DNA from 2 places in the Sinorhizobium sp. BG8 genome. Region 2 is predicted to be linked to the other one. Evidence: riboswitches for the same ligand, from Rfam matches in the RefSeq annotation. Region 2 holds a riboswitch; the other holds the start of a gene.
The links. A riboswitch is a leader RNA that binds a small molecule or an ion and turns the genes downstream of it on or off. The one in region 2 is predicted to bind FMN.
Positions count from the first base shown of each region.

Region 1: another riboswitch for FMN. It lies ahead of F3Y30_RS17005 (6,7-dimethyl-8-ribityllumazine synthase); the one in region 2 lies ahead of ribB (3,4-dihydroxy-2-butanone-4-phosphate synthase).

Region 1 covers NZ_CP044011.1:3,613,055-3,627,400, reverse strand. Annotated here, with positions in the region: gene F3Y30_RS17035 (spermidine/putrescine ABC transporter substrate-binding protein) at 1-1,101, opposite strand, end outside; gene F3Y30_RS17030 (ABC transporter ATP-binding protein) at 1,143-2,228, opposite strand; gene F3Y30_RS17025 (helix-turn-helix transcriptional regulator) at 2,429-3,226, shown strand; gene F3Y30_RS17020 (DeoR/GlpR family DNA-binding transcription regulator) at 3,391-4,176, shown strand; gene F3Y30_RS17015 (triose-phosphate isomerase) at 4,173-4,940, shown strand; gene F3Y30_RS17010 (RpiB/LacA/LacB family sugar-phosphate isomerase) at 4,980-5,420, shown strand; gene F3Y30_RS17005 (6,7-dimethyl-8-ribityllumazine synthase) at 5,623-6,096, opposite strand; FMN riboswitch at 6,190-6,336, opposite strand; gene F3Y30_RS17000 (ABC transporter ATP-binding protein) at 6,437-7,498, opposite strand; gene F3Y30_RS16995 (ABC transporter permease) at 7,512-8,300, opposite strand; gene F3Y30_RS16990 (ABC transporter permease subunit) at 8,297-9,166, opposite strand; gene F3Y30_RS16985 (ABC transporter substrate-binding protein) at 9,311-10,414, opposite strand; gene F3Y30_RS16980 (MurR/RpiR family transcriptional regulator) at 10,493-11,395, opposite strand; gene F3Y30_RS16975 (N-formylglutamate amidohydrolase) at 11,589-12,356, shown strand; gene F3Y30_RS16970 (amino acid permease) at 12,468-14,015, shown strand; gene F3Y30_RS16965 (glutamine synthetase family protein) at 14,110-14,346, shown strand, end outside.
Region 2 covers NZ_CP044012.1:229,705-244,050, reverse strand. Annotated here, with positions in the region: gene F3Y30_RS22260 (FGGY-family carbohydrate kinase) at 1-412, opposite strand, end outside; gene F3Y30_RS22255 (transketolase family protein) at 489-1,460, opposite strand; gene F3Y30_RS22250 (transketolase) at 1,460-2,269, opposite strand; gene F3Y30_RS22245 (ABC transporter permease) at 2,482-3,456, shown strand; gene F3Y30_RS22240 (substrate-binding domain-containing protein) at 3,582-4,514, shown strand; gene F3Y30_RS22235 (sugar ABC transporter ATP-binding protein) at 4,541-6,028, shown strand; gene F3Y30_RS22230 (SDR family oxidoreductase) at 6,043-6,831, shown strand; gene tpiA (triose-phosphate isomerase) at 6,837-7,583, shown strand; FMN riboswitch at 7,667-7,813, shown strand; gene ribB (3,4-dihydroxy-2-butanone-4-phosphate synthase) at 7,923-8,546, shown strand; gene rpsU (30S ribosomal protein S21) at 8,973-9,206, opposite strand; gene F3Y30_RS22210 (LLM class flavin-dependent oxidoreductase) at 9,629-11,047, shown strand; gene F3Y30_RS22205 (ABC transporter ATP-binding protein) at 11,053-11,820, shown strand; gene F3Y30_RS22200 (branched-chain amino acid ABC transporter permease) at 11,831-12,712, shown strand; gene F3Y30_RS22195 (branched-chain amino acid ABC transporter permease) at 12,716-13,783, shown strand; gene F3Y30_RS22190 (ABC transporter substrate-binding protein) at 13,882-14,346, shown strand, end outside.

The sequences.
Region 1 (14,346 bases), on a different replicon from region 2:
CGCGCCGAATTCGAGCGGCGTGAGGGATGCCTCGTCCGGATAGACGATCTTGTTGCTCGTGACCTCGGCCGGCAGCAGCGCCAGCACGCGGCTGTCAGTGGTCGGAGCCCCGTTGGCGATGTGTTCCTTCACCGCGTTGGCCGGATCCATGAGGAAGTTCAGCAGAGCATAGCCCGCCGGCTTGTTGGCGGCGCTCTTCGGTATGGCGTAGAAGTCGGACCAGATCTCGCCGCCGTCCTTGCCGAGCACGAACTTGATCTCCGGCATGTCGCGGTTGAGCTGTGCGCCGTCATTGGTCCAGCACATCGTGAGCCAGGCGTCGGTCGCGCGCATGGAAGGCTGGTAGTCGCTGTTGATGGCGTAGAGGTGCGGCTTGACCTTGATCAGCAGCTCTTCGGCCTTGGCCAATTCTTCGGGCTGCACCGAGTTGAAGGAATAGCCGAGCGAAACGAGGGCGTTTCCAATGGTGGTCAGCTGGTAGTCGTGCACCATGGCACGGCCATCGGCTTCGCCCATCGCGACGTCGAAGAAGTCCTTCCAGCTGGTGACCGGCGCTTTGATCTTGTCGGAGTTGAAGGCGATGCCCGTCGTTCCCCAGTTCTTCGGGAGGGCGTAGACGGTGCCGTCGACAGTGCCTTCCGCTGTGAAACGGATGTTCTGAGACTTCGGGTCGAAGTTCGGGACCTGGGCGAGATCGATCGGGTCGATCAGGCCGAGCTTGGCATAGGTCGAGATCGTGTAGTTGGTGGGCACGAAGAGGTCCCATCCGGTGCCGCCCGCCTGGAGCTTCGCCAGCATTTCCTCGTTCGAACCGAAGACGTTGACCTCGACGGCGACGCCGGTCGCTGCGGTGAAGTTCTCGAAGGTTGCCGGATCGTGGTAGTTGGGCCACGTGGCCAGAGACATGGTCGAGCCGAGATCCGCCGCATATGCGGTGGAGTTGAAGAGGCCCGGCTGGCGGGCGAGGACCGCTGCTGCGAGACCAAGTCCGGTGACGCCGAGGAAGTGGCGCCGCGTAACCGAGCCGCGTTTCAGCCGCATCAGTTCGTCCATCAGGCCGGAGGCGCTGATCGGGGCATTCTCTCTGTACCATTTCGACATAACGCTGTTCCCTTGTTTTTGGTTGTGTCGTGCCTGTTCCCTCAGGCGGGAAAGATGTGCGCTGCGCCGGGATCAAACTCCAGGATGACCTTTTCGCCCGGTTCGACGAGGTCTCTGTCGGAAAGGCCGTGGCGCTCGGCCGTGACGAGCATGTCGCCAAGTCCTGCGACCGAGACGGAATACTCGGCCGATGAGCCGAGGAAGATGCGGTGCGTCACGGTGCCTTCAAGTATGGACGTCTTGCCCGAAGCGGCTCGCGACAGGCGAATAGCCTCTGGCCTGAGGGCAACCGTCACCGCGCCGGCTGCTTGCTCGACCGCCCGCGCGCCCGCAAGTGCGGCGCCGTTCGCAAGCCTCACCACGGAGCCCGGTTCGAGGGTCGCGGCAACGCGATTGGTCTTGCCAACGAAATCGGCGACGAAAAGATCTGCCGGGTTGTCGTAGACCTGCTGCGGGGTCGCAAACTGCATGATGCGGCCCGCGTTCATGACGCAGACGACATCGCTCATCGACAGCGCTTCTTCCTGGTCGTGCGTGACGAGCACGAAGGTGATGCCGAGTTCACGTTGAAGCGTCTGGAGCTCGATCTGCATGGCAGTGCGCAGCTTCTTGTCCAGCGCGGCAAGCGGCTCATCGAGAAGAAGCACCGAGGGCTTGTTGACCAGCGCGCGTGCCAAGGCCACCCGTTGCTGCTGGCCGCCGGACATTTCGTGTATGCGGCGCTTGGCAAATCCGCCGAGCCTGACCATCTCCAATGCCTCACCGACGCGCTTCGAGATTTCTGCAGCGGCAAGTCGCGGTCGAAGCTGCTTCAGGCCGTAGGCAACGTTCGCCTCGACGTCGAAATGGGGGAAGAGCGCATATTGCTGGAAGACCATGTTGACGGGGCGCCGGTAGGGCGGGACGCCGTTCGCCACTGAGCCGCCGATCAGCACTTCGCCTTCCGTGGGCTGCTCGAAGCCGCCGATCATCCTGAGGCACGTGGTCTTACCGCATCCCGACGGGCCGAGCAGGGCGACGAATGCACCCTTCGGTACGGCAAAATTGATGTCCGACACGGCGGTCACGGCGCCATAGCGCTTGGTCACCGAACGGAACTCGATGTCGTTCGTTGAAGCGGAAATCACGTCAGTTCCCCACGGTTTTTCTGGTCTTTGAGCGATCTCGGCCGCTCCGCCACCGTATGCCAGAGATGCTAGTTGCGAAAGTGCTTCGTGGTATATACCCCGGGAGTGGTATAGTTGCGGAGAATGGCGCGTGGAAGGAGTATGCCTCTCAAGAGGTAGGGGACCCGCCCAATGCATGGCAGACGGGGTCTGGAGGGGACATGCGGGTTGATTTTGCACCATTGTTTTCGGCCATCACGGAAATGGTCGATCTCCAGGCGGCAACCGACGCCGGCGGCGTTTTCCTGCGGATGATGCAATCCGTCGTTCGCTTCGACGATGTGGTCGTCTTTGCCTATCGCGACAAGGAACGGCCGCTCGACCTCTTCAGCACCTTCGATGCCGGCGATCACGAGGTTTTCGTCAGCCTCTACCAGGCCGGCCCCTATCTTCTCGATCCTTTCTATCATACGGCGCGGCAGGGCCGGGAGGGACTGTTCCGGATGCGCGAGCTCGCGCCGGACCGCTTCTTTTCCAGCGAGTATTTCCGCAGCTACTATTCACAGACCCGGCTTTCCGAGGAGGTCGGCTTCTTCGTGCCGCTCGATGGCGGGATAACCGTCGTTCTCTCGCTGATGCGTAGAGAGGGCACGGGAGTGTTCCCGGCAGGGGAATTCGCGATGCTCGGCTACGCGCAGCCTCTCGTCTCGGCGTTCGCACGGCGTGCCTGGCCGAATCTCGGGGCCCAGTTCGATGGAACACTGGGGGGAGGCGCCAGGGGGCGGCGTGCCGAACCGGCAAGCGCCGCCGACAGGGTCTGGCGCAAGCTCAACCTGACGGAACGCGAGGCGGGTATCATCGAACTGGTCCTCCAGGGACATTCCTCGGAGTCGATCGGGCTGAGGCTCGGGATATCCACCGGCACGGTCAAGGTCCATCGCCGCAACGTCTATCGCAAGCTCGGGATCTCTTCACAGATCCAGCTCCTTTCCATTTACCTGCAGAATCTGGAGCGGTGAGCGGGCAGGGTGCACGCTGGAAGTGTCACATGAGAATGTCACATCCTGTGCAAATGTAACATTGAAATATCACAAATTGATGTTACATTCTCCTCGTGCGGTGAAACTGAACCCGCAATGCGAGGAGAGCGGCGATGGCATGATGCCGGAACGCCGCGAGCGACATGAGACCCGAGGACAGACGTCAGAAAATCATGGACATCCTGCTCGAGGCCGGCAGTGCTTCGATCGAGGACCTCGCCAACAGTTTCGCCGTTTCCAAAATGACGGTGCATCGCGATCTCGACGATCTCGAGCAGGCGGGGTTGCTCCGCAAGGTTCACGGTGGCGCCTCCATCGAGTCGAGCCCCCAGTTCGAAAGCGATTTCCGTTATCGCGAGCGCATGGCAGCGGCCGAGAAGCGTGCGATTGCCCGCCATGCAGTCTCGCTCATCGAACCCGGCCAGATCATCATTCTTGACGACAGCTCCACCGCGGGCGCGATGGCGTCGCTGCTGACCGAGGTGAGGCCTCTCACCGTCATTACCAACAATCTCTCGGCCATCACCGCACTGTCGGGTGTCGCGGGCATCCAGCTGATCGCGCTCGGAGGCGCATACAGCAAGAAATTCAACGGTTTCTTCGGGATCGTGACGGACGAGGCGTTGAAGTCGCTGCGCGCCGACATCGCCTTCCTGTCCTCTTCCGCCATCGAGGGAACGCAGGCCTTCCACCAGGACCAGGAAGTCATCCAGATCAAGCGGCAGATGATCCGCTCGGCACGGCGCAGCTACCTGCTTGCCGATCACGACAAGTTTTCCCGCCAGGCGCTGCATTTCCTTGCCGACCTCGACCTCTTCGAGGCGGTCCTGACCGGCGGCAAGATTACGCCGGAGGCTTCGGCGGCACTTGCCGACGGCGACGTGAAACTCATTTCGACACACAGTGAAGAATCGGAGAATTCAGCATGAGCAAGACCGGCCTATGGGTAGGTACGAGCTGGAAGATGAACAAGACGCTCGGCGAAGCGATGGCCTTTGCCGAGGCGCTCGCGGCCGCCGATGGCGACCGGGATGCGCGGATCCAGCGTTTCGTCATTCCACCTTTCACCGCCGTCAGGGAAGTCAAGAAAACGCTGGCCCAGTCCAGCGTGAAGGTCGGCGCGCAGAACATGCACTGGGACGACGCCGGGGCCTGGACGGGAGAAATCTCGCCGCTCATGCTCAAGGACTGCAATCTCGACATCGTCGAACTCGGCCATAGCGAGCGCCGTGAGCATTTCGGCGAGACGGACCGGACCGTTGGCCTCAAGACGGCCGCCGCCGTGCGCCACGGCCTGATCCCGCTGATCTGCATCGGCGAGACGCTGTCCGAACGCGAGGCAGGCGAGGCGGATGCGGTGCTCGAGCGGCAGGTCACAGGCGCGCTTTCGCTTCTCGAGGGTGACCAGAAAAACAGCGAGATCCTGCTCGCCTACGAACCGGTATGGGCGATCGGCGTGAACGGCATTCCCGCGACGGCCGATTATGCGGATGCACGGCAGGCCAAGATCGCATCAGTTGCCGAGCGCGTGCTCGGACGGCGCGTGCCCGTTCTCTACGGCGGCAGCGTCAACCCCGGCAACTGCGCCGAACTCATCAACATGCCGTCGATCGACGGATTGTTCATCGGACGCTCCGCCTGGGAACCGGCGGGCTATATCGACATCCTCAAACGAGTTGCCGCGGCAATCTAACCGCTGCCCACGAACCCATCGACCAGAAAGGAAAGACCCATGAAAATCGCAATCGGAGCAGACAGCGCAGGCAAGCCGCTTCTCGACATCATCGAAGCCCATCTTGCCGGCAAGAGCGACGTGACCGTCGGCAACCTGAGCCAGTCGGGTTTCTACGCGGACCTGTCGAAGAACCTCGCTGAGAAGATCGTCGAGGGCGAATACGAGCGCGGCATTCTCATCTGCGGCACCGGCATCGGCGTCAGCATCTCGGCCAACAAGGTGCCGGGCATCCGTGCGGCGCTGACGCACGATACCTATTCCGCCGAGCGCGCTGCCAAGTCCAACAATGCGCAGATCATCACCATGGGCGCGCGGGTCATCGGCCCGGAGCTTGCCAAGGCCATCGTCGACAAGTGGCTGGAGTCGGAATTCGATCCCAACGGCGCGTCTGCCGGCAACGTCCAGGCAATCGACCGGCTGGATGCGGGCAAGGCCTGATCCAGGGCCCAACCTCGATCTGAAGGTAAAGATAACGCCCGGTGGAAACACCGGGCGTTTTGCGTCGATGGGCTGTCGCTTCGGTTTTTTGAATCCGATCAGCGGCTTGCGCCCGATTGTTGGTAAACGGATTCCGGTTCTTCGTGCGGTGATACAAGGAGAAGTTGCGGGTCGCGGAAAGACGCGGCCCGCTGGAAGCGGCTCAGGCGTTGACCAGAGCGATGCGCGCGCGGGCATCGAGGATCTGCCGACATGCATTGGCGGCTTCCTTGCCCTTGATAACGAAGTGATCGCGGAAGAATGCGATGTGGGCCTCGGACTCCTGGAAGTGGTGCGGGGTGAGAACGGCCGAAAGCACGGGAACACCGATGTCGAGCTGGACGCGCATCATCGCGTCGAGCACGGTGCCGGCGACGAAGTCGTGACGATAGATCCCGCCGTCCACCACGAAGGCCGTGCCAAGGATCGCACTGAAGCGGTCGGTTTTCGCAAGCGTCTGCGCGTGCAGCGGAATTTCCAGTGCGCCAGGGACGTCGAAGATCTCGACTTCGCTCTCGAGCCCACCGAGGCGGACCCATTCGGCGCGGAAGGAGTCGACACAGCGATCGACGATCTCGGCGTGCCAGCGCGCACGAATGATGGCGATGCGGGTGGAGGGAGTGGCATTGATATTCATGCTAGGCCTTTCAAGGGTTGAGCCATTTTTCAATGATCCCCTTGGGCGAACACGCAGGTGGACGTGGAACTCCCTTGGTCGGGATGCCCGCCTGCTTGCTCTCTTTCATCCGGACTATTGACCGTCGGCTCCGGCATCGCACCGGATCTGCTGACCTTCCCTTTTGGGGAAGCGCTCGCGGGCTCCGGGATTTCTCCCGATACCGCCGGTGGGGAATTCCGCCCCGCCCTGAGAACAACCGGAGATTATTCATTCTCCGGCGGCCGATCAATAAGGAGGCCGCCAAAGATTGTCGAATCGGCGGCATTTTTTCCGGGAAGGGCTGCCGTCCGCGAAAGAACTACTCCCGGATGATCAGGAGGTCGCTGGCGATGAACTTGAGGTTCACGATGTCGCCGACGGATGGCGGGGTAAGGCCGGGACTGTTGAACATGTCGAAGGAAATGATGTTGCCGCCGACCTTCATTCGGGTGCGGATGACCGAACCGAGGAAGTTGCTGGACACGACTTCGCCGGTCAGCACCGTATCGCCCTTGGCCCCCTCGGCAATCGATCCGGCTTCGGGACGAAGCGCCAGGGAAACCGTATCGCCGACCTTGACCGGTCCCAGTGGTTCGCGCAGCGTCACGCCCTGGTCGCCGATGGACACCCGGTTCGCCGCGGGGTCGATCACCTTGGCCTCGATCAGGTTCAGCGTGCCGACGAAATTGGCGACGAAGCGGGTGGCGGGGCGGTTGTAGATCTCCGATGGAGCTCCGATCTGGTCGGCACAGCCGGCGTTCATCACCACGATGCGGTCGGAGATCGACAGCGCCTCTTCCTGGTCGTGCGTCACGAAGACGGTGGTGATGCCGAGCTGCTGCTGGATCATGCGGATCTCTTCGCGCAGGGAAACGCGGATCTTTGCGTCGAGCGCCGACAGCGGCTCGTCGAGGAGGAGCACCTGCGGCTTCGGCGCGAGGGCCCTGGCGAGCGCCACACGCTGCTGCTGGCCGCCGGACATCTGGTAGGGGAAGCGGTCGGCGAGGTGGTCGAGCTTGATCAGCCCGAGCATTTCCTTCACGCGCGCCTCGATCTCGTCCTTCGGGCGTCCGGCCACCTTCAGGCCGAAGGCGACGTTGTCGAAGACGTTCATGTTCGGAAAGAGCGCATAGGCCTGGAAAACCATGCCGATGTTGCGCTGGTTCGGCTTGAGGTTCGCCTGGCTCTTGCCGTTGACGGTGATCGTTCCGCCCGAGGGCGTCTCGAAGCCGGCGATCATGCGCAGCACCGTGGTCTTGCCGCAGCCGGACGGGCCGAGGAACGAGACGAACTCTCCCTTCTCGATCCCCATGTTGAAGTCGCGCACCACCTGCACGGGGCCGAAGGATTTCTGGATATTGCTCAGGGTTAGAAAAGTCATAAGGGAAAAGTCCTCAGGCCTTGGCGGGCGCGGTTTTCTGGAAACGGGAAACGAGCTGCAGCAGGCCCATGCTGAGCCATGTTATCGCAAACGCGATGATCGCCAGCGCGGACGGCTCATAGGCCTTGTTCGCTCCGACGAGCTGCAGATAGGGGCCGAAGGCCGGACGGTTCAGAAGCGATGCCATGGTGAACTCGCCCATGACGATGGCGAATGTGATGAAGGCGCCGGAGAGCACGCCGCTCATGACGTTCGGAAAAATGCAGCGGAACATGATCGTTGGCCATTTCGCGCCGAGACTCTCGGCTGCCTCGGTCAGCGTAGCGACGTCGATCATGCGCATGGCGGTATCCACCGCACGGTACATGTAGGGCAGGGACAGCGTCACGTAGGAGAGCACCAGCAGCAGGTTCGTGCCGGAGGTCGAATTTGTCAGCGGCAGGAAGGAAGAGGAGTTGTAGAGCCGGAGGTAGCCGAACACGATGACGATCGCCGGAATGACGAGCGGCAGCAGCGTGATGAATTCGACGACAGGACGCATCCGCGGGAGGCGCAGGCGAACCCAGTAGGCCGTGGGTACGACGAGCAGCATCCCGAAGATGATCGTGAACAGCGCCATCAGCATGGAGAAGCCAAAGGTCGCGCGGAACTGCATGTCCGAGAAGACCGACTGATAGGCGTCGAAGGAATACTCGCCGCGGCGCATGCGCAACGAGAACTCGAAGGTGCCGATCAGGGGAACGACGAAGTAGATGACGCCGATGGCAATGGCGAGCCAGGCGAGGAAGCGGGTTGCTCTCATTTCTGCCACCGTTCGGCGCGCGAACGCAGCCAGATGTAGAGGACGTTGGAAAGGCCGGTGATGACAATCATGCCGAGCGCCAGCGCGTAGCCGAGGTTAGGGTTGTGCAGGACGTCGCCGCGGATCTGCGCATAGAGAAGAATGGGCACGATGTTGAGCGAGGAACCGGTCAAGGCGTAGGCGGTCGCGATTGCGCCGAAGGCGTTGGCGAAGAGCAGCAATGTCGTGCCGAGCAGGCTCGGCCAGAGGATCGGCAGCGCAATCATCCGCCAGTATTGCCAGGTGGAGGCGCCGAGGATTTCGGAGGCCTCCCGCCACTCGCGCTTCATTCCGTCGAGCGCCGGGGTGAGGATCAGCACCATCAGCGGGATCTGGAAGAACATGTAGGTGATCGTCAGTCCGAAGAAGGACAGCAGATTGAAGCCCGTGGAATAGAGATTGAAGCCGAACATGTCGCGCAGCAGGATCGTCACGAGGCCGGTCCGCCCGAGCGTCGCGATGAAGGCGAAGGCCAGCGGCACGCCCGCGAAGTTCGAGGCCACACCGGAAAAGGTAAGCAGGCCAGAGCGCACGAAGCGCGGCAATCCGCCGAGCACGATGGCCCAGGCAAGGAAAAAGCCGATCACGGCGCCGCCAAGGGAGGAGGCGAACGATACCTTGATGCTGATCCAGTAGGCACTGAGGATACTGGGTTCGAAGAGGTCCGTGATGTTCTTGAAGGTGAACTGCCCCTCGGGCGTAAAGAACGCACCGGTCACCAAATAGAGCGTCGGCAGGATCAGGAACAGGAACGCAAAGATCATGAACGGCGCTATGCCGAGCCAATCGATCACGGTGCGGCGGTCTATCAAGGCGGAAGTGCTCATGAGACTGGGATCGTCCGGCAAAGAGGAATTTGAAAAATGTGAGCTTAAGCGGAAATCAGACAGGCGCAACCCATGCGATCGGCCCGCCGAAAAGAATGAAATGCCCTCCCGCCGTGAAGCGGGAGGGCAATGCGTCCGGACGGATTACTGGACGTTGGCGCCGACGACGCTGTCCCACTTGCCGGTGATGACTTCCTTGCCGGCGGCCTGCTCTTCGAGCGTCGGGAAGACGGCCTTTTCATAGGCTTCTGCCGGCGGCAGCTTGGCGAGCATATCCTGCGGGATCTTGCCGTTCTTGGCGAGATCGTTGAAGCGGATCGGATGGCAATAGCCCTTCAGATAGCCGAGCTGGCCCTCGTCGGAGTAGAGGTACTCCATCCACAGCTTTGCGGCATTCGGATGCGGTGCGTAGGCCGAAATCGCCTGGACGTAGACGCCAGCGACGACGCCGGTGGCCGGAACGACCACTTCGAGCGGCGGGTTGCCCGCAAGCGTGTCGCGCCATGCGAGACCGTTGTAGTCCCATGCGATCACGATCGGGGTCGAACCCTGGGCGAGCGAAGCGGACTTGCCGATGACCGGAACGAAGTTGCCGGCCTTGTTGATTTCGGCGAAGTGCGCGAGGCCTGCTTCACCTGCCTTGGCCGCATCGGTTTCACCCTTTGCGAGGCCGGCAGCGTAGGCGGCCTGAACGGCCTGGTTCGAGGTGCGCGGATCGCCTGCAAGCGCAACGGCGTTGGCGTAGTCAGCCTTGGTCAGGTCGGCCCAGTCCTTCGGGACTTCCTTGACGATGTCGGTGTTCACGACAAAGGACAGCACGCCGTAGTAGTCACCGTACCAGTAGCCTTCGGCATCCTTGGCGCTGTCGGGGATCGAGTCCCAGGTCGAGACCTTGTAGGGCTGGATCAGGCCTTCGGCCTTGGAGGAGGGACCGAAGGACAGGCCGACGTCGATTACGTCGGGAGCCTGGTCGCCGGTGTTGCCCTTGTTGGCCTTGATCGCTTCGATCTCGTCGCCCGAACCGGCATCCGGGTTCAGTTCGTTGACGGTGATTTCCGGATACTTGGCCTTGAAGCCGGCAATGATGTCACCATAGCCGCACCAGGTTGCGGGCAGGGCAATCGTGGTCAGCTTGCCTTCCTTCTTGGCAGCTGCGATCAGCTCGGCGCTAGGCTCCGCTGCAGCGATCGCCGTCGTCGCCATCAGGATGGCCGTGGAAAGCGAAATAAGTCTTTCGGCATGTGACATCGCGGGTGTTCTCCTTTTTGTGTCAGTCAGCTTCGGTGAAGCTGATACTGGGGCTAGATGAAGCTTATGTGACAGTTTTTAAACAGGTTTTTTTAACGAAATGCTTTCCGGTGCCGAATGTGGCTCCCGCGGCTTGTGAAACAGTTTGCTCGCCTCGAACAGGCCTTCCAAGATTTTCATCCGCTCGCGTGTCTCGTCCCAGGCGGAACTCTGGACGGCCTCGATGAGCGCCTCGACGATGAACAGGGTGACGACGGAGGAATCCCAGGCCGAGGGCGCCTCGATGTGGACGCGGAAGACATGCGAGGCTGTCTTGGCGACCGGCGAGGCCCACTGATCGGTGAAGAGCACGATCTCCACCTGGCGCTCCCGGGCGATCCGCGCCAAGGTCTCCATCTCCTGTTCGTAGCGGCGAATGTCGAAGATCACCAGGACGTCGCCGGCCTTCATGTTCAGCACGTAGTGCGGCCAGGAGCTTGGATTGGACGCGATCTGGGTCACGCCCGGGCGGATTACCTGCAGGTGCGTGAAGAGGTAGTCGGCCAGCGCCTTGGTGATGCGCCCGCCCACGATGTAGACATTGCGCTTGCGGTTGGCGATCAGGGTAGCCGCGCCGTCGAAATCCACGGTCTCTATGTGAGAAAGCGTCTGGCGCATGTTGTTCATGATGGCGTCGGCGAAACGATTGAGAACGTGCGTCCCCGGCACGTTCGCCGCCCAGCGGTCGTGCTTGACGATCGGATTCGAAAGGGTCTCTTCCAACTCGTGGTGCAGGCGCGCCTGGAATTCGGGGAACCCGCGGAAGCCAAGCTTCTGCACCATGCGGGCCACGGTCGGAGTCGACACGCCCGCATTCTCGGCGACAGTCGTGATGCTGCCGAGGCCCGAAACCGGGTAGTTGTCCAGAAGTGATTCTGCCAACTGCTTTTCGGCACGCGTAAGCGCATCGAAATGGGCACTTATCACGTCGGACACCGTCATGGACGTCGTGGTCGATGTCAAATTCTTCCCCTGCTGCCGGTCTTTGCCGGCATTTTCTGAAATTAAACATCGCTGTCACAATTCGAGTCAAATCATTTTTTGAAGAGAAACTTTCATGATCTGTTGACAGACGAAAAATGGTGAAGAATTCTCTTCAGCAATTCTGGCTAGCAGCGTGGGGGGTGCCGCAGGCATGGGAATTCTGAGCACGCAGGAGGGCGATCCCGTCGCCGTCGAGAATGCCGAGGCGAGCAGCCGGTTCATCCTGGTATGCGAACACGCCTCGCGTCAGATGCCTGCCAAACTTGGAACGCTCGGGCTCTCTCCCGAGGCGCTCGAAAGCCATGTCGCCTGGGATCCGGGTGCGCTTGCGGTCGCCCGCAGCATGTCGAGGAGCCTTTCTGCCACTCTTGTCTACCAACGTTTTTCGCGACTCGTGTACGATTGCAACCGGCCGCCGGACTCGCCCGGCGCCATGCCGGAGACAAGCGAGGTCTACGAGATCCCCGGAAATGCCGGACTGAGCGAAACGGACAGGCAAGAGCGCGCTCGCTCGCTCTACTTTCCCTTTCGCGATCGACTGGCGGACTTGGTTCGAGAACGGATTGCCGCGGGAAGGGCGCCCATCGTCGTTACCATCCACAGCTTCACGCCGGTCTATTTCGGAAAGGCGCGTGCCGTGGAGATCGGCATCCTGCACGACGAGGACCGCAGGCTGGCGGATCTGATGCTTGAGGCGGCGGCAGGGGACGAGCTCTACAATGTTCGCCGCAACGAACCGTATGGTCCGGAAGACGGCGTCACGCATACGTTGAAGGAACATGGGCTGGCAAATGGCCTGCTCAATGTCATGATTGAAATAAGAAACGATCTCATAAGGGATGACGTCGGCCAAGGGGTCATGGCCGACTATCTGACGGGCCTGCTTGTCGAAAGCGTGCCGGCATCGTCGCAAAAATAAAAAGACCCGGGGAGCGGCATGTCCGCGGAGAGGCGCTCGTGGTTGCACGTGCGCTGGCTTACGTCACTTCCGGCAATTCCGCTGGAAGACAGGTCAGAACAGGGGAAAAACATGTCAGACTACACAGATACAGACAAAAAGCAGGACATGCAGGTCCTGCATTCGATGGGGTATGCCCAAGAGCTCGAGCGGCGAATGAGCCAGTTCTCGAACTTCGCGGTCTCCTTCTCGATCATCTGCATCCTTTCCGGCGGCATCAACTCGCTGGCACAGGCCACCGCCGGCGCCGGGGGGGCGGCGATCGGGATCGGCTGGCCGGTCGGATGCTTCATCTCTCTCGTCTTCGCGGTCGCAATGGCGCAGATCAGCTCGGCCTATCCAACGGCGGGCGGCCTCTACCACTGGGGCTCGATCCTCGGCAACCGGTTTACCGGATGGCTGACGGCCTGGTTCAACCTTCTCGGCCTTGTCACGGTTCTCGGCGCAATCAACGTCGGCACCTACTATTTCTTCATGGGTTCCTTTGGCGCGACCTATTTCGGCCTCGAGGATACGACGCTCACCCGGATCGTCTTCCTCTCGATCATCACCGGCCTCCAGGCGCTGGTGAACCACATGGGCATCGGTCTCACCGCCAAGCTCACTGACTTTTCCGGCTACCTGATCTTCGTAACCTCCATACTTCTGGCGATCGTCTGCCTTCTCGCGGCAGACAGCTTCGAGATCGGCCGCCTGTTCACTTTCTCGAACTATTCCGGTGATGCGGGCGGCGGCGTGTGGCCTGAAACCTCGGGAACGTGGGTCTTCCTGCTCGGTCTCTTGCTGCCGATCTACACGATCACCGGGTACGACGCCTCGGCGCACACCTCCGAGGAAACCCTCAAGGCGGCCCATTCGGTTCCGCGCGCGATGATTTCGTCGGTGCTGTGGTCGGCACTGTTCGGCTACATCATGCTGTGCTCTTTCGTGCTGATGATCCCGAACATGGACGAAGCAGCAGGCCAGGGCTGGAACGTGTTCTTCTGGGCCATGGATGCGCAGGTCAATCCCGCGATCAAGGACCTGCTCTATCTCGCGATCTTCATCAGCCAGTGGCTGTGCGGCCTTGCGACCGTTACCTCGGTGTCGCGCATGATCTTCGCGTTCTCGCGCGACGGCGGACTGCCGGCTTCCAAGGCGCTCTCGAAGGTCAGCCCCGCCTACCGCACGCCGGTTGCCGCGATCTGGACGGGTTCGATCCTCTCGGTCCTGTTCGTCTGGGGTTCGTCGCTGGTCTCCATCGGCGAGACGCCGGTGTACACGATCGTCGTGTCCTGCACCGTCATCTTCCTCTTCTTCTCCTTCGCGATTCCGATCACGCTCGGCCTTTTCGCCTGGGGTACCTCGAAGTGGGACAAGATGGGACCGTTTGACCTCGGCCAGGGCGTGTTCAAGCTCTTTGCGGTGCTTTCCATCATCGCGATGATCCTGATCTTCGTTCTCGGCATCCAGCCGCCGAACGACTGGGCGCTCTACATCACCGTCGGCTTCCTGGTCCTGACCGGTATCATCTGGTTCGGCTTCGAGAAGCGCCGCTTCCGCGGTCCGCCGATCGGCGATGAAGTCGCGCGCCGCCAGGCAGAGATTGCAGCCGCCGAAAGGGCGGTCGGGGAAACCTGAGCCGGCGATCCAGGGCGGAGGCCTCGTCCGGCCTCCGCTTCTTTCCTTTGGCGGCACACAGATAGCCTGCCCCTCCAATCACAGGACAAAAACCATGAGCGCAAGCTATTCGTTCGACGATCTGAAGAAGGATGTTGCCGAAGGGCGCATCGATACCGTGCTCGCCTGCCAGGTCGACATGCAGGGCCGGCTGATGGGCAAGCGGTTCCATGCCGAATATTTCGTCGAATCCGCCTACCACGAGACCCATAGCTGCAACTATCTGCTGGCGACCGACATGGAGATGGAAACCGTCTCCGGCTACAAGTCGACGAGCTGGGAGGCAGGTTAC
Region 2 (14,346 bases):
TCTTGGGGCCTGGAAACATCGGATCGATTGGCAAGCCGGTAAGCGCCTGCACGCGTGGCGCATGGCCGGCAGCGACGAGTTCGGCACAGACAGGTGCACTGCGTCGGCATTGCCAACTGACGACGGGACCGAGCGGTTTGCCGGTGGCAGCATCCCATACGGTGACGGATTCGCGTTGGTTGGAAATTGCGACACCCAGAATATCGGCGGCGGGGCCAGCCTCAAGGCAAGCAGCAATCGCCTCTTTCACGGAGTCCCATAGGCGTATCGGGCTCTGCTCGACCCAACCCGGCTGGGGATGTTCAATACCGACCGGTGAGGCGCCGCGTGACAGGATTTCGCCTGATGTCGAGACCAGCACCGCTTTCGAGTTCGTCGTACCTTGGTCGATGGCGAGAATGGCGGTCGTCATGGCGGCTCCGGTAGGCAGGAATTGGGGGCGCGACCAGGGAGGTCTCGTCGCGCCCGACACGGAATCTAAACGCACATCAGGATGGGCGGGAAGATGTCCGTGCAATGAGGGCAACCGCCGCATCGGCGATGGATGCAGGGGACATTCCGAATTCATCGAGCAGGAACTCGGCCGATCCAGTCGGGGCAAAAATACCCGGAACCCCAAGGATTTTCATCGGCACGGGGGCTTCCGCGACCACAATCTCGGCAATGGCTGAACCTAGGCCGCCAAAGGTGGAATGCTCTTCCGCGGTCAGGATCGCTCCGGTCTCGCGGGCAGCGGCGACAACAGCGTCGACATCAATCGGACGAACCGTCGCCATGTTCAGGACACGCGCCTCGATGCCCTGTGTGGAGAGAATTTCGGCAGCCTTCATCATGCGATGGGTCAGCGTGCCGTTGGCGATCAGCGTGATGGCATCGCCGTCACGCAACAGATTGGCCTTGCCGACCTCGAACTTGTGATCTGGCGGAAGCAAATCCGGCACGCCGACACGCGAGAGACGAAGGAAAACAGGACCATCGTAGTTTGCGGCCCATTCAACGGCAGCAGCGGTCTCGATGGAATCGCACGGTGCGATCACCGGCAGGTTCGGAAGCACGCGGGTCCAGGCGAAGTCTTCGATGGAATGATGTGTCGGCCCAAGTTCACCATAGGCCATCCCAGAGGAAATGCCGATTAGCTTCACATTGGCGTTGGAGTAGGCGATGTCTGCCTTAATCTGCTCCAGCGAGCGACCGGTCAGGAAGCACGCAGCGCCGCAAACGAACGGCAGCAAGCCGCCATTGGCGAGGCCGGCGCCCACGCCGACCATGTTCTGTTCGGCAATCCCGACATTGACGAGCCGTTCCGGCCACTTGGACTTGAAGCCGCCAAGCTTGGAAGATCCGACGGAGTCGTTGCAGACGGCAACGATTTTTGAGTTATCCGCGCCGAGGCGCTCCAGCGTGGCAACGAAGGCGTCACGGCAGTCATGCAGCTTGGGAGAGATCATCACGTCTTTCATCACAGCGCCTCCGAAAGCTCAGCAACGGCAATTTTGTATTGATCGGCATTCGGTACCTTGTGGTGCCAATCAACAGTGTCCTGCATGAAGGAAATGCCGTGCCCCTTGTTGGTATGGGCGACAACGCAGTGCGGCCGGTCGCCTCGCTTTTCCAGCGCGGGAACGATCTCGTCCATGGCATTGCCGTTGATCTCGGTGACATCCCAGCCGAATGCTTCGAGTTTGGCTGGAAAGGGCGCGAGATTGTTGGTGTCCTTCAGCGAAGCACCCTGCTGAAAGCGGTTGTGGTCGATAATGAGGGTTAGATTGTTGAGGCCGAACTGCGCGGCCGATGCGATCGCCTCCCAGTTCGAGCCTTCCTGCATTTCACCATCGCCGGTCATCACGTAAGTATGGTATTTCGCGCCCGTCAGCTTGGCGGCCTTCGCCATGCCGACTGCAACAGGCAAACCATGGCCGAGTGGGCCGGTATTGGTCTCAACACCGGGGACCTTGTTGCAGTTCGGGTGCCCATTGAGCCGCGAATGCGGCTTGAGAAACGTGCTGACCTCCTCCTCAGGGATGAAGCCACGCCTGGCGAGCGTCACGTAGAGAGCCAGCGCAACGTGACCTTTCGATAGGACGAAGCGGTCGCGCTCCGGGTTCCTGGGCTGGTCAGGCCACACACGTAGAACACGGAAATAAAGCGCCGTCAGAATGTCGATCGCCGACATTTCCCCGCCGATATGGCCGGCGCCGGCTTCGAAAACCGCCTGCAGATCGCGAAGTCGGATCTGTCGAGCGATGCGGTCGAGATCGTTCGGCTGCATGAAACCCTCTCAGTGAATAAATATACAGGTGGCTTTATATTTGCACGTAATGCCCGCAAGTCAAGTCGAAATGAGCGGGAGTGGTCAAAAAATAAGCCGCCTGCGATGTATTGACAGGCAGATTAATGGCGGTTTAGAATTTACACACGTTACTGAATATTTATGCGTGACAATGAATTGTTACGGTGGTCGGGCTTGGAGGAGAGGCGCTGATGGTGGCGGCAGTAAAAGAAAGACAGGCGTTTGTCGGCGGAATTCTTCCGTCCCTACGTGGGGCGACTGGCCCGCTCATCGGGCTTATCGTGCTCTGCCTCTTCCTCACCTTTGCGACGGACAAGTTCTTGTCGGTGCGGAATTTCCTCAATGTTCTGGATCAGATCACGGTGCTTGGCGTCATGGCTGTCGGCATGACGCTGGTGATTCTTATCGGCGGCATTGATCTCGCCGTTGGCTCGGTGATGGCGCTGGCGATGATGGTGCTGGGTTATCTCAACGTCGTGGCCGGGGTGCCGATGGAACTGGCAATCCCGCTTGCGCTGGCTGCCGCTTCTGTGAACGGTTTACTCGCCGGATTGTTAATCACGCGTTTTAACGTGCCGCCTTTCATAGCGACGCTTGCCATGATGTCGATCGCGCGTGGCCTTGCCAACATGATCACCGACGGCCAGCAGATCATCGGCTTTCCGGCGTGGTTCAACATGATGGCCATCGTGCGCTTCGGCGGCTTCCTGACGTTGACGGTTGCCGTGATGGTCGTAGTTTTCATCATCGGTCTTCTCTATCAGCGCTATCGCCATGGCGGACGCGTGCTTTATGCCATCGGCGGCAATCCGGAGGTGGCGCGTCTCGCGGGCATCAATGTTCAGCGCGCAACCGTTCTCGTCTATGTGGTGTGCAGCTTTCTCGCCGGCCTTTCCGGCATGGTGCTTGCAGCACGCCTCGACTCCGTCCAGCCGTCCTCGGGTGTTTCGTATGAGCTCGACGCCATCGCGGCGGTCGTCATCGGCGGCACCTCGCTGTCGGGCGGTACGGGTGGCATCGGCGGTACCATTATCGGTGTCCTGATCATCGGCGTGCTGCGCAACGGCCTCAACCTGCTCAGCGTTTCGCCCTTCATGCAGCAGGTCATTATCGGCGCCGTCATCGTTCTCGCCGTTACGGCGGAAACCTACCGCAAAAGAAAATAAGAAATTTCATCTGGCCGCTGGAACGCGGTGAGGTGGTGAAAACGGTCCGCAATGGTGCGGACCGGCAAAAGGGAAGGTGCCACCTGCGAGGGCAGGGGTCACCGGGTCAACTCGGAGGAGAAACTATGAAACTGTCCAAACTGTTGCTGGCGGCAACTGCCGTGTCGATGCTCACGCTTCCGGCGACCGCTGCCGAAGTCAAGAAGATTGGCCTTGCTGTACCGAACCTGCAGGCTGACTTCTTCAACCAAATCAAGCTCGGCGTCGAAAAGCATGCCAAGGAGAAGGGCATCGAGGTCGTTGTGGTCGATGCGAAGAACGACACCAACACCCAGGTCAGCCAGGTACAAGACCTGATGACGCAGGATATCAACGCTTTCATCTATATTCCGGCTGGTGCGGCTGCAGCCGCTGTACCGACCCGGCTTGCCCGAGATGCCGGCATTCCTGTTATCAATGTCGACCGCACGCCGGAAGGTGCGCCTGGTGATACGTTTATCGCTGGCGAGAGCGTCGAATCTGCTTACGAAGTGTGCAAGTACATCATCGGCAAGGCTGGCGGCTCGGGCAAGATGGCGATCATCCATGGCCAGAAGGGCACGACACCGGAAGTCGATCGCTTCACCGGTTGCAAGCGCGCTATTGACGAGAACAAGGGCGTCGAACTGGTCGATCAGCAGTGGAGCAACATGTGGTCGGCGGATGAGGGTTTCTCGATAGCCCAGAACATGCTGCAGGCAAATCCGGACATCACGATCATCTTTGGCCAGGCTGACGGTCTTGCCATGGGCGCTGCCAAGGCTGTCGATGTCGCCAACCTTTCCGACAAGGTGATCATCGGTGGCTATGACGGCGACGTGTCGGCCCTCGAATACCTCGCAAAGTGCAAGGGGCCGTTCATCGCGACCGCGACCCAGAGCACGCAGAAGATGGGTGTCTTGGCTGTCGAATCCGCAATCGCTGTCGCTGCCGGCCAGAAGGTTGAAGAGCGCCAGACACCGAACGCGGTTCTGACAACCTGCGAAAACGCCCCGGAATTCGTCAAGAGCCATCCGTAACACATCCTGATGCGAAAGGCAGTGCCATGACGACCCGTTCTCCCATCCTCTCGCTCCGTGGGGTCCAGAAATCCTACGGTCCGATCAAGGTTCTCCACGGTGTCGATCTCGACATCTATCCGGGAGAGGTTGTGGCGCTGCTCGGTGAAAACGGCGCCGGAAAATCGACATTGTCGAACATCATTTCCGGTACCGTTCAGCCGTCCGAAGGAGAAATGACGTGGTCGGGGGCAGCCTATGCCCCCGCCAATCCCCGCGCCGCTCTGGACGAGGGCGTGGGCATGATCCATCAGGAGCTCAAGCTTCTCCCCAAGCTTTCAATCGCTGAAAACGTCTTCGTCGGCCGCTATCCCATGAAGGGTGGCCGTATCGACCGCAAGGGGATGGAAGAGCGCGCCAGAAATGGCCTGAAGAGGCTCGGCCTCGATGTTTCGCCGGACCGACTTGTCGAAGGTCTCTCCACCGGAAAGCAGCAGCTCATCGAAATCGCCAAGGCGCTGACGCTCAACGCGCGCCTTCTCATCCTCGACGAACCGACGGCGGCACTCGGTGGCGAAGAAACCCAGCTCCTGTTTCAGCAGATCGCCCGGCTGAAGGCGGATGGCGTCGGTATTATCTATATTTCGCATCGTCTTGAGGAAATCCGCCAGATCGCCGACCGCATCGTTGTCATGCGCGACGGGGCGAAGGTGCAGGAATTCGACACTGGCGACGTTCCGATCCGCACCATCGTTGAGGCGATGGTCGGCCGCTCGCTGGAGCGCATGTTTCCCACCCTTCCTGTACCCTCGGAGCATATAGCGCTTGAGGTTCGCGGGCTTTCCGCGCCCTCCAATGAGTTTCGCGACATCAATTTCTCCGTCCGCAAGGGCGAGGTATTCGGAATTGCTGGCCTTATGGGTGCAGGACGCACCGAGCTTGTACGCGCCATCACCGGAGCCGATCCGATTTCCGCCGGTGAGGTCTTACTGCACGGCAAGCCGGTCACGCCGCGGTCGCCGATCGATGCTATCCGCAACGGCATCGTTCTTGTGCCGGAAGATCGCAAGCTGCAGGGCGTCGTGCTTGATCATTCAATCGCAGAAAACATTGCTTACGCAAATCTCGAGAAAATTTCCCCAAACGGCTGGATATCGAAGCGCCGCATCAGCGAGTTCGCCGACGAGTTTATCAAGCGCTTTGGCGTCAAGGGTCGTGGCGGACAGAATGCCGGCGAATTGTCGGGCGGCAATCAGCAGAAAGTGGTGCTTGCGAAATGGCTGGCGCGCAAGCCACAGGTGGTGGTGCTGGATGAGCCGACACGCGGCATCGACGTCGGCGCGCGCTCATCAATCTACGACCTTATCATGGATCTCGCCCGCGAAGGCGTCGCCGTGATCGTGGTTAGTTCCGATCTCGAAGAAGTGCTGGGTGTCTCCGGTCGTATCATGGTCATGGCTCAGGGAAAACAGGCCGGTATCCTGAATCGCGAGGACGCAAACGACGTCTCGGTTATGGAACTGGCAACGATCTGAAAAGGAAATACTTAATGTCTGACATCAAGCTCAATGCGCCAAAGCTGTTCGATCTTTCGGGGAACGTCGCGATCGTGACGGGTGCCGGCAGTGGTATAGGCCAACGCATTGCGATTGGACTTGCCCAGTGCGGGGCAGATGTCGCCTTGCTCGACCGCCGCACGGATGACGGTCTCGCCAACACGGCAGATTTCATCGCACGGGCAGGGCGTCGAAGCATCCAGATCGCCGCCGACGTTACTAGCGGTGCAGCGCTCAACGAAGCGGTTGCGCGAACCGAGGCGGAACTCGGTTCTCTGACGCTTGCCGTCAATGCGGCGGGCATTGCCAATGCCAATCCGGCGGAGGAGATGGAAGAAACCCAGTTCCAGACTATGATGGACATCAACCTGAAGGGCGTATTCCTGTCTTGCCAGGCGGAAGCGCGGGCGATGTTGAAGTCCGGACGCGGTTCTATCGTCAATATCGCCTCAATGTCCGGTGTTATCGTCAATCGTGGGCTCAACCAGTGTCACTACAACGCTTCCAAGGCAGGCGTCATCCACATGACCAAGTCGATGGCGATGGAATGGGTCGCTCGCGGCATTCGCGTAAACACGATCAGCCCGGGATACACAGCAACACCAATGAACACCCGGCCTGAAATGGTGCATCAGACGAAGCTGTTCGAAGAGCAGACGCCGATGCAGCGCATGGCGGACGTCGACGAAATGGTGGGCCCTGCCGTGTTCCTGTTATCGAACGCTTCGAGTTTCGTTACCGGAGTTGATTTGCTTGTCGATGGTGGCTTCTGCTGCTGGTGATGGAAATGCGTAAGAAACTGCTTGTAGGAAACTGGAAAATGAACGGTCTCTCCTCGTCACTGGGAGAGATCAAAGCGATGGCTGACGCTGCGGAACGGCTGACATGCGGTCTCGTCGTCGTTCCTCCATTCACGCTCATCGAGCGCGCCAGCGTCGTCTGCTGCAGCTCGAAGCTTTCGGTTGGAGGCCAGGATTGCCACCCTCAACGATCGGGCGCGTTTACGGGGGACACTTCGGCGGAAATGCTTCTGGACGCCGGTGCGAGGTATGTCATCCTTGGTCATTCGGAGCGTAGGTCGGACCACCGTGAGACTGATAACCTGGTGTCAACTAAAGCGGCTGCAGCAACACAGAGTGGCCTGGTGGCCATCATTTGCGTTGGCGAAACGCAGGAAGAGCGCGATGCCGGGCGAACAATTGAGATTGTCGAGCGACAGCTCGCGGCCTCCGTCCCCGCAGTTGCCACCGCCGCAAACACCGTCATTGCGTACGAACCTGTATGGGCGATCGGCACGGGGCGGGTGCCGACAGTTGCGCAAATAGGAGAAGTTCATCTGGCGATGTACGAAGCTCTTAAGCAGCGATTTGGAGGCTCAGGAGGCTCGATCTCCTTGCTATATGGTGGGTCGGTAAAGCCAGACAATGCTGCATCAATTTTCGCTGTCGATTATGTGGATGGTGCACTTGTTGGGGGAGCATCGCTGAAAGCGTCCGACTTCGTGGCGATAGCAGAGGTGCTATCAGCGCATTGACGTCACCTCGGTGCGTGTTGCGATGGTGAACAGATTGTTGATGCTTTTTTCTTGAATCTGTCCCGGTGTCGGAGCTATTTAAACAGTGTTCTCAGGGCGGGGTGAAACTCCCCACCGGCGGTATCCGGAGTGATCCGGGAGCCCGCGAGCGCTTCCGCGAAAGTGGAAGGTCAGCAGACCCGGTGAGAGGCCGGGGCCGACGGTTAAAGTCCGGATGGAAGAGAACATGTCTGTAGAGCCGCTCGTTCGAGCGGTATGCGGGCCTGTTCGCCCAAGGGATGAATAGCGGTCGAAAGCCGCGGTTTAACGCCGAAAACGGCACCCTTGAAAGGCAATGAAATGGCAATCTCGAAAATTGAAGACGCAATCGCGGCATTGGCGCGTGGCGAGATGATCGTCGTGGTGGATGACGAGGACCGCGAGAACGAAGGCGACATCATAGTCGCTTCGGAGGCGGTGACTCCGGAGACCATTGCTTTCATGATGAAATATGCGCGCGGACTGATCTGTGTGGCGATGGAAGGTCAGCGTCTCGACGCTTTGGATATCCCGTTAATGGTTCCGCAGAACACAGAACTGCACAAGACGGCTTTCACCGTGTCCGTCGATTACCTGCCCGGAACGACCACTGGTATCTCCGCATCCGATCGCGCCGCGACGGTCAAGGCTCTGATGGACCCCGAAGCCCGATCTTCGGAATTTGCCCGTCCCGGTCACATTTTCCCACTCCGCGCCCACCCTGGCGGTGTTTGTGCTCGCCCCGGTCACACGGAAGCGGCCGTGGATCTCGCGCGTATGGCTGGTATGGCAGGGTCCGGTGTGATCTGTGAAGTCGCAAATGATGATGGAACGATGGCTCGACTTCCTGATCTTTTGTTGTTCGCCGAAGTACACAAAATGCCGCTCATAACGATCCAAGACCTGATTCAGTTCATGGAACAGAACATGGTTTCCGCTGCGTAAGTCAGACCTCTGAAGCCTCCGGGGGGCCATGTCGGCATCCCGGGGGCTATAACACAAAAGGCAAGGGCTCCATTATGCGGGCCACATTTTCGTATCTCATCGGGAGTAAACTGACTGCAGGCTCCTAGAACTTCTCGATGTGTTACCCCGAACCGTTTTCTTGCCGCGTATTCCACCGATTGACATTTGCCGCCGGGAATTTCACCCAAAGCTGCAAGCGGGACATCCAGCAAGATGCCAAGAGGGCGCGCCAAATGAAGCGCGCCGTTTTGGAGGGCTGCTGCGACTATCTCTTCGACTCGAATTTCAGAGAGGCGATTGAACTGCCTCCGCGGCTGTCATCTCTGCTTTCGTCATCAGGTGGGACCGCGAGATCGGACGCGGGACCAGATTTTCGTGAACCGCAATGCGTCTGATCGTTCGGGATTATCTGCCAGGTTTCTTCTTAGGGGAGGGCAAGAGACCTTCACGCTGCATCTTTTTGCGCGCAAGCTTGCGCTGGCGGCTGATTGCCTCTGCCTTTTCACGTGCTTTCTTCACGGATGGCTTTTCGAAAGCCTCGCGCGTGCGCATTTCGCGAAAAATGCCTTCCCGCTGAAGCTTCTTCTTTAATACGCGGAGCGCCTGATCGACATTGTTGTCGCGAACCAAAACCTGCATGGAACTTCCTTTGAACTATCGAAAATTGTCGCACGCAAATTACAAACTCTGGTTCTTAAACCAAGGAAAATTTTGCTGGCGGCTCCTTAAGAAGTGGAGAAGTTCTCTTTATTAGCGCAAGCCAAAGATCATCTGAAGCAGGGTTTGCGACCGCATGGGATGTCCCCCATGGCAAGCCGGGTCGTTATCCCGCGTGAAACGGAGTGTTGGTTCTGTTCTTTTCGAGTGTGTAAGTCAGACAAGCCTGTTCTCTATATAGCCACCATCGATGGGGGCCTAAACGGTCCAAGAACCAGCTTATGCTCTCCACAGACCGATCTGAGGAACGAATTTTTTGAAAATAGTACATATAAAATATAGAGAAACTGTATTAACATCTCGTCGCCAACTAGGCTTCCTCATCGCAAATAAGGGGCCGAACGATGACCAGGGCAATCCGCTTCAACGCCTTCGACATGAACTGCGTGGGCCATCAGTCGCCCGGTCTATGGGCGCATCCGCGTGACAAATCGTGGAAATACAAGGATCTGGATTACTGGCAGGATCTCGCCCGCACGCTGGAGCGCGGTATTTTCGATGGTATCTTCATCGCAGACGTTATTGGCTATTATGACGTCTACAAGGGCTCGAACTACCACGCGATCCATCAGGCAGCGCAGATCCCGGTCAACGACCCGCTGCAGCTCGCAGCCCCAATCGCGCTCGCGACCGAACATCTCGGCATAGGCATCACCGCTTCGACATCCTTTGAGCATCCCTACACGTTTGCCCGTCGGATCGCGACTGCGGACCATCATTCGAAGGGTCGCGTCGGTTGGAACATTGTCACGTCCTATCTCGAAAGCGGCGCCAAGAACATCGGAGAAGGAGGACTGCGCCGCCATGACAATCGCTATGATGTGGCGGGCGAATATGTCGAGGTCCTCTACAAACTGCTGGAGGGTTCATGGGAAGAGGGCGCGGTGGTGCGCGATGGCGACAAGCGCATCTTTACCCATCCGGAAAAGGTTCATGAGATTGGGCACAAGGGCAAATATTTCGATGTTCCCGGCTACAGCCTGACCGAGCCTTCGCCGCAGCGCACACCGGTTCTCTACCAGGCGGGCGCATCCGGTCCCGGCAAGTCCTTCGCGGCTCAGCATGCCGAATGTGTCTTCGTTGCCGCGCCAACCAAGTCGGTGCTCAAGGCCTATGTGGCGGAGATCCGCCAGCGTGCGGCGGCGGCAGGGCGCGATCCGAGCAAGGTCTATATCTACACCCTGCTGACGATCATCACCGACGAGACCGAGGAAAAGGCGCAGAAGAAATTCGAGGAGTACAAGAGCTACGTCTCCTATGACGGCTCGCTCGTCTTCATGTCCGGCTGGAGCGGTATCGACTTCGGTCAGTACGCGCCCACCGATCTCGTCAAGAAGGTCGAGACCAATGCGATCCAGTCGGTGGTCGAACACCTGGCGGGTGGTGACAAGTCCTGGACCATTGACGAGCTTGCGCAGTTCGGCGGCATCGGCGGTCTCGGACCGGTCATTGTCGGTTCACCCGAACGCATCGCCGACATCCTGCAGGAATGGGTCGAGGATACCGATGTCGATGGCTTCAATCTCGCCTATGCGGTGACGCCGGACAGCTTCGAGGATGTCGTCAATTTCATTGTGCCGGAACTGCAGAAGCGCGGAGCTTATCCAACGGCCTACAAGCCGGGCACGTTGCGCGAAAAGCTCTTTGGCGACGGTCCCTATCTTCCCGCCAGTCATCCGGGTGCGGGATATCGCGATATCGAAGCCGTGAAGCGACGCGAAGCAGGTGCCGTCGTGACCGCCCTGAAGAGCGCGAAGGGCTGAGGTTCATGACAAACCTGCTTGAGCTGAATGACGTCTCGCTTTCCTTCCGTGGTGTGAAGGCGCTGAATTCACTGAGTTTCACGGTTGCCCAGGGCGAAATTTGCGCACTAATCGGCCCGAATGGCGCCGGCAAGAGCTCATTGCTGAACGTTATCAATGGCGTTTATCGAGCCGATTCTGGAGATATCGTCTTCGATGGTAGCCATTTTGGCGCGATCCGGCCGGGCACCGCCGCACGTCTCGGCATCGGGCGCACCTTCCAGCACAATGCGCTGTTTCGCCGGTTGAGCGTACGGGAGAACGTCCTTTCTGGCCTTTCCCGCCGCGGTGAGGCGAGCTTCTTCGAAAACGTCTTCCGTTTCGGCCGTGACAGGAAAGAGCGCGGTGATTTCAGCGCGCGGGCCGAACGGGTGATCGCCTTCCTCGGATTGGAAACCTACGTCGGGCGGATCGTCTCGACGCTGCCCTATGGCATCCAGAAGCGGGTCGATCTCGCGCGCGCCCTGGTTTCCGAGCCCAAGCTCCTGCTGCTCGACGAGCCGATGGCCGGCATGAACCAGGATGAAAAGCAGGACATGAGCCGCATCATCAGCGAGGTTAATCGCGCCTTCGGCACGACCATTGTGTTGATCGAGCATGATGTTGGCATCGTGCTCGGGCTCGCCAGCCATATCGTCGTCCTCGACTACGGACGAAAGGTTGCCGATGGCGCACCGGATGAGGTGCGCAACAATCCCGATGTCATCGCCGCCTATCTCGGCACAGTTCACTAAGGGGACGGGCGTGGCCTATTTTCTCGAAACTCTGATCGCCGGTCTTTTTGCCGGTCTGATGTATGGCCTCGTCGCCATTGGCTTCGTGCTGATCTACAAGGCTTCAGGCGTCTTCAACTTCGCCCAGGGCGCCATGGTCTTTCTGGCGGCGCTGGTGTTCGTGACGCTCGTCGAGCGCGGGATAAATTTCTGGGTCGCCTTCGCGGCAACCTCCGCACTGATGATCGTGACGGCTGTCGTCATCGAGGCGCTGGTTCTGCGTCCGCTTCGCAACCGCGATCCGCTGACCCTGTTCATGGCCACGCTTGGACTCTCCTTCGTCATCGACGGCGCGGCGCAGTTTTTTCTCGGAACCGACGTGCATATGCTCGACATCGGCATCGAGGATATCGCCGAGGATTACGGCGGATTGTTTATCAGTTGGTTCGATATCGTCGCCTCGCTCATCGTCATTGCTCTCGTCGTTGTGCTTGCGATCGTCTTCAGCAAGACACGCATGGGCGTGTCGCTTCGCGCCGTGGCCGACGATACGCTGGCCGCCCAATCGATCGGCATCCGTCTTCCCGTCATCTGGCGCATTGTCTGGAGCGTTGCCGGTATAGTCGCTCTGATCGCCGGCTTGCTCTGGGGCGCGCGGCAAGGCGTCCAGTATTCGCTGTCGCTCATCACGCTGAAGGCGCTGCCTGTTCTGATCATTGGTGGCTTCTCCTCGATCCCCGGCGCCATCGTCGGCGGGCTCATCGTCGGCGCCAGCGAGGCGCTGGCCGATATCTATCTCGGCCCGCTGGTCAACGGCAGCGTTTCGACCTGGTTCGCCTACATCCTCGCCGTCGCATTTCTCCTCGTTCGTCCCGCCGGTCTTTTCGGCGATCGCGACATCGAAAGGGTCTGACCCATGACCACCGTTCAGGACAACATCTTGGATGTCGGCGCTGCCTCCTCTGTTCCATCCGGCTCGACGCTTCTGCGGACTGCCCTCGTCATTGCAGGCCTCGCCATCGCCTTCGGCGTCGTGCCTGCGATCGCGACGGACTATTGGCTGAGCTCGATCATCATCCCCACAATCGTCATGGGGCTGGCTGGCATCTCGCTCAACCTTCTGCAGGGCTATGCCGGGCTTGTCTCGCTGGGTTCCGCCGCCTTCATGTCGGTCGGCGTGTTTTCTGCCTATAACCTGATCCTGCGTGTGCCGGGGCTCCCGCTTCCGCTCGTTCTGCTGCTGGCTGGCGTGATCGCGGCCGCGGTCGGGATCTTCTTCGGCCTGCCGGCGCTCAGGATCAAAGGGTTCTACCTTGGTGCCTCCACGCTCGGCGCGCAGTTCTTCTTCCAGTGGCTGTTCACCAACTATCCGTGGTTTTCGAACAACAGCCAGTCGCTCACCATTTCGGCCCCGCGTCTGGAGATTTTCGGATACGGCCTGCAGTCGCCCGTCGGGCGTTATCTGCTGGTTGCGACAGTCACGGTCCTGCTGATCGGTCTTGCCTTTCTGGTGGTCAAAAGTCGGCTCGGGCGTGAATGGATGGCGATCCGTGACATGGAAACGGCGGCGTCAGTGCTCGGCATCCGGGTCGCTCGCCGCAAGCTGCAGGCCTACGCAGTCAGCTCCTTCTTCCTCGGAATAACCGGCGTGCTCTGGGGCTTCGCCTATCTCGGCACGGCCGATGCCTATACCTACAATCTCGACAAGTCGTTTCAGGTCCTGTTCATCGTGCTCATCGGCGGGACGGCGACGATCTTCGGCAATTTCCTCGGTGCGGCCTTTATCGTGCTGACGCCGATCCTGCTCGATCATCTCGTGCTTGCCTCCAACGTTGCCTATCTCAGCGATCAGGGTGCGATCACCAATCTCCAGCGCGTGATCTTCGGTGCGATCATCATCTTCATCCTGATCAAGGAGCCGGACGGGCTTTCCGCCTGGATACGGCGCGGCGTGGAGGCACTTCAGGCGCGGTTCAGACGCTAGCCACCCAGTTCCGCGTGCGGATCGGGCTTGGCGCCGGATCTTCCGCCCGTTCCTATAACCATCGGCGCCATTCTCGAAGCGACACACAAGGGGTAACCATGTCGATACTCTCGAAATCCATCGCCCTTGCGGCCGGAGCCTTGATGGCTGCCGCAAGCCTAAGCGCGCCGGTGCAGGCAGAGGACGGTGCCGGTCAGCAGCTCTATCCGCTCTTCACCTATCGCACTGGTCCATACGCACCGTCCTTCATCCCGTTCGGCGCGGGCAACATCGACTATCTGCGCTACGTGAACGAGGTCGAGGGCGGCGTGAACGGCGTCAAGATCCTGATCCAGGAATGCGAAACCGCCTATACGATCGAGCGCGGCATCGAGTGCTACGAGCGCTATAAAGGCGGCTATAACGGCGCGCTGACGGCCGCGATCTATCCACATTCGAGCGGTCTGGACGTGGCGCTCACAGACAAGGCGCGCATCGACAAAATCCCGATCGTCAGCCCCGGTGGCGGCCAGAACATCGCGACCGACGGCCGTGTGTTTCCCTATCAATACCCGCTGATTTTC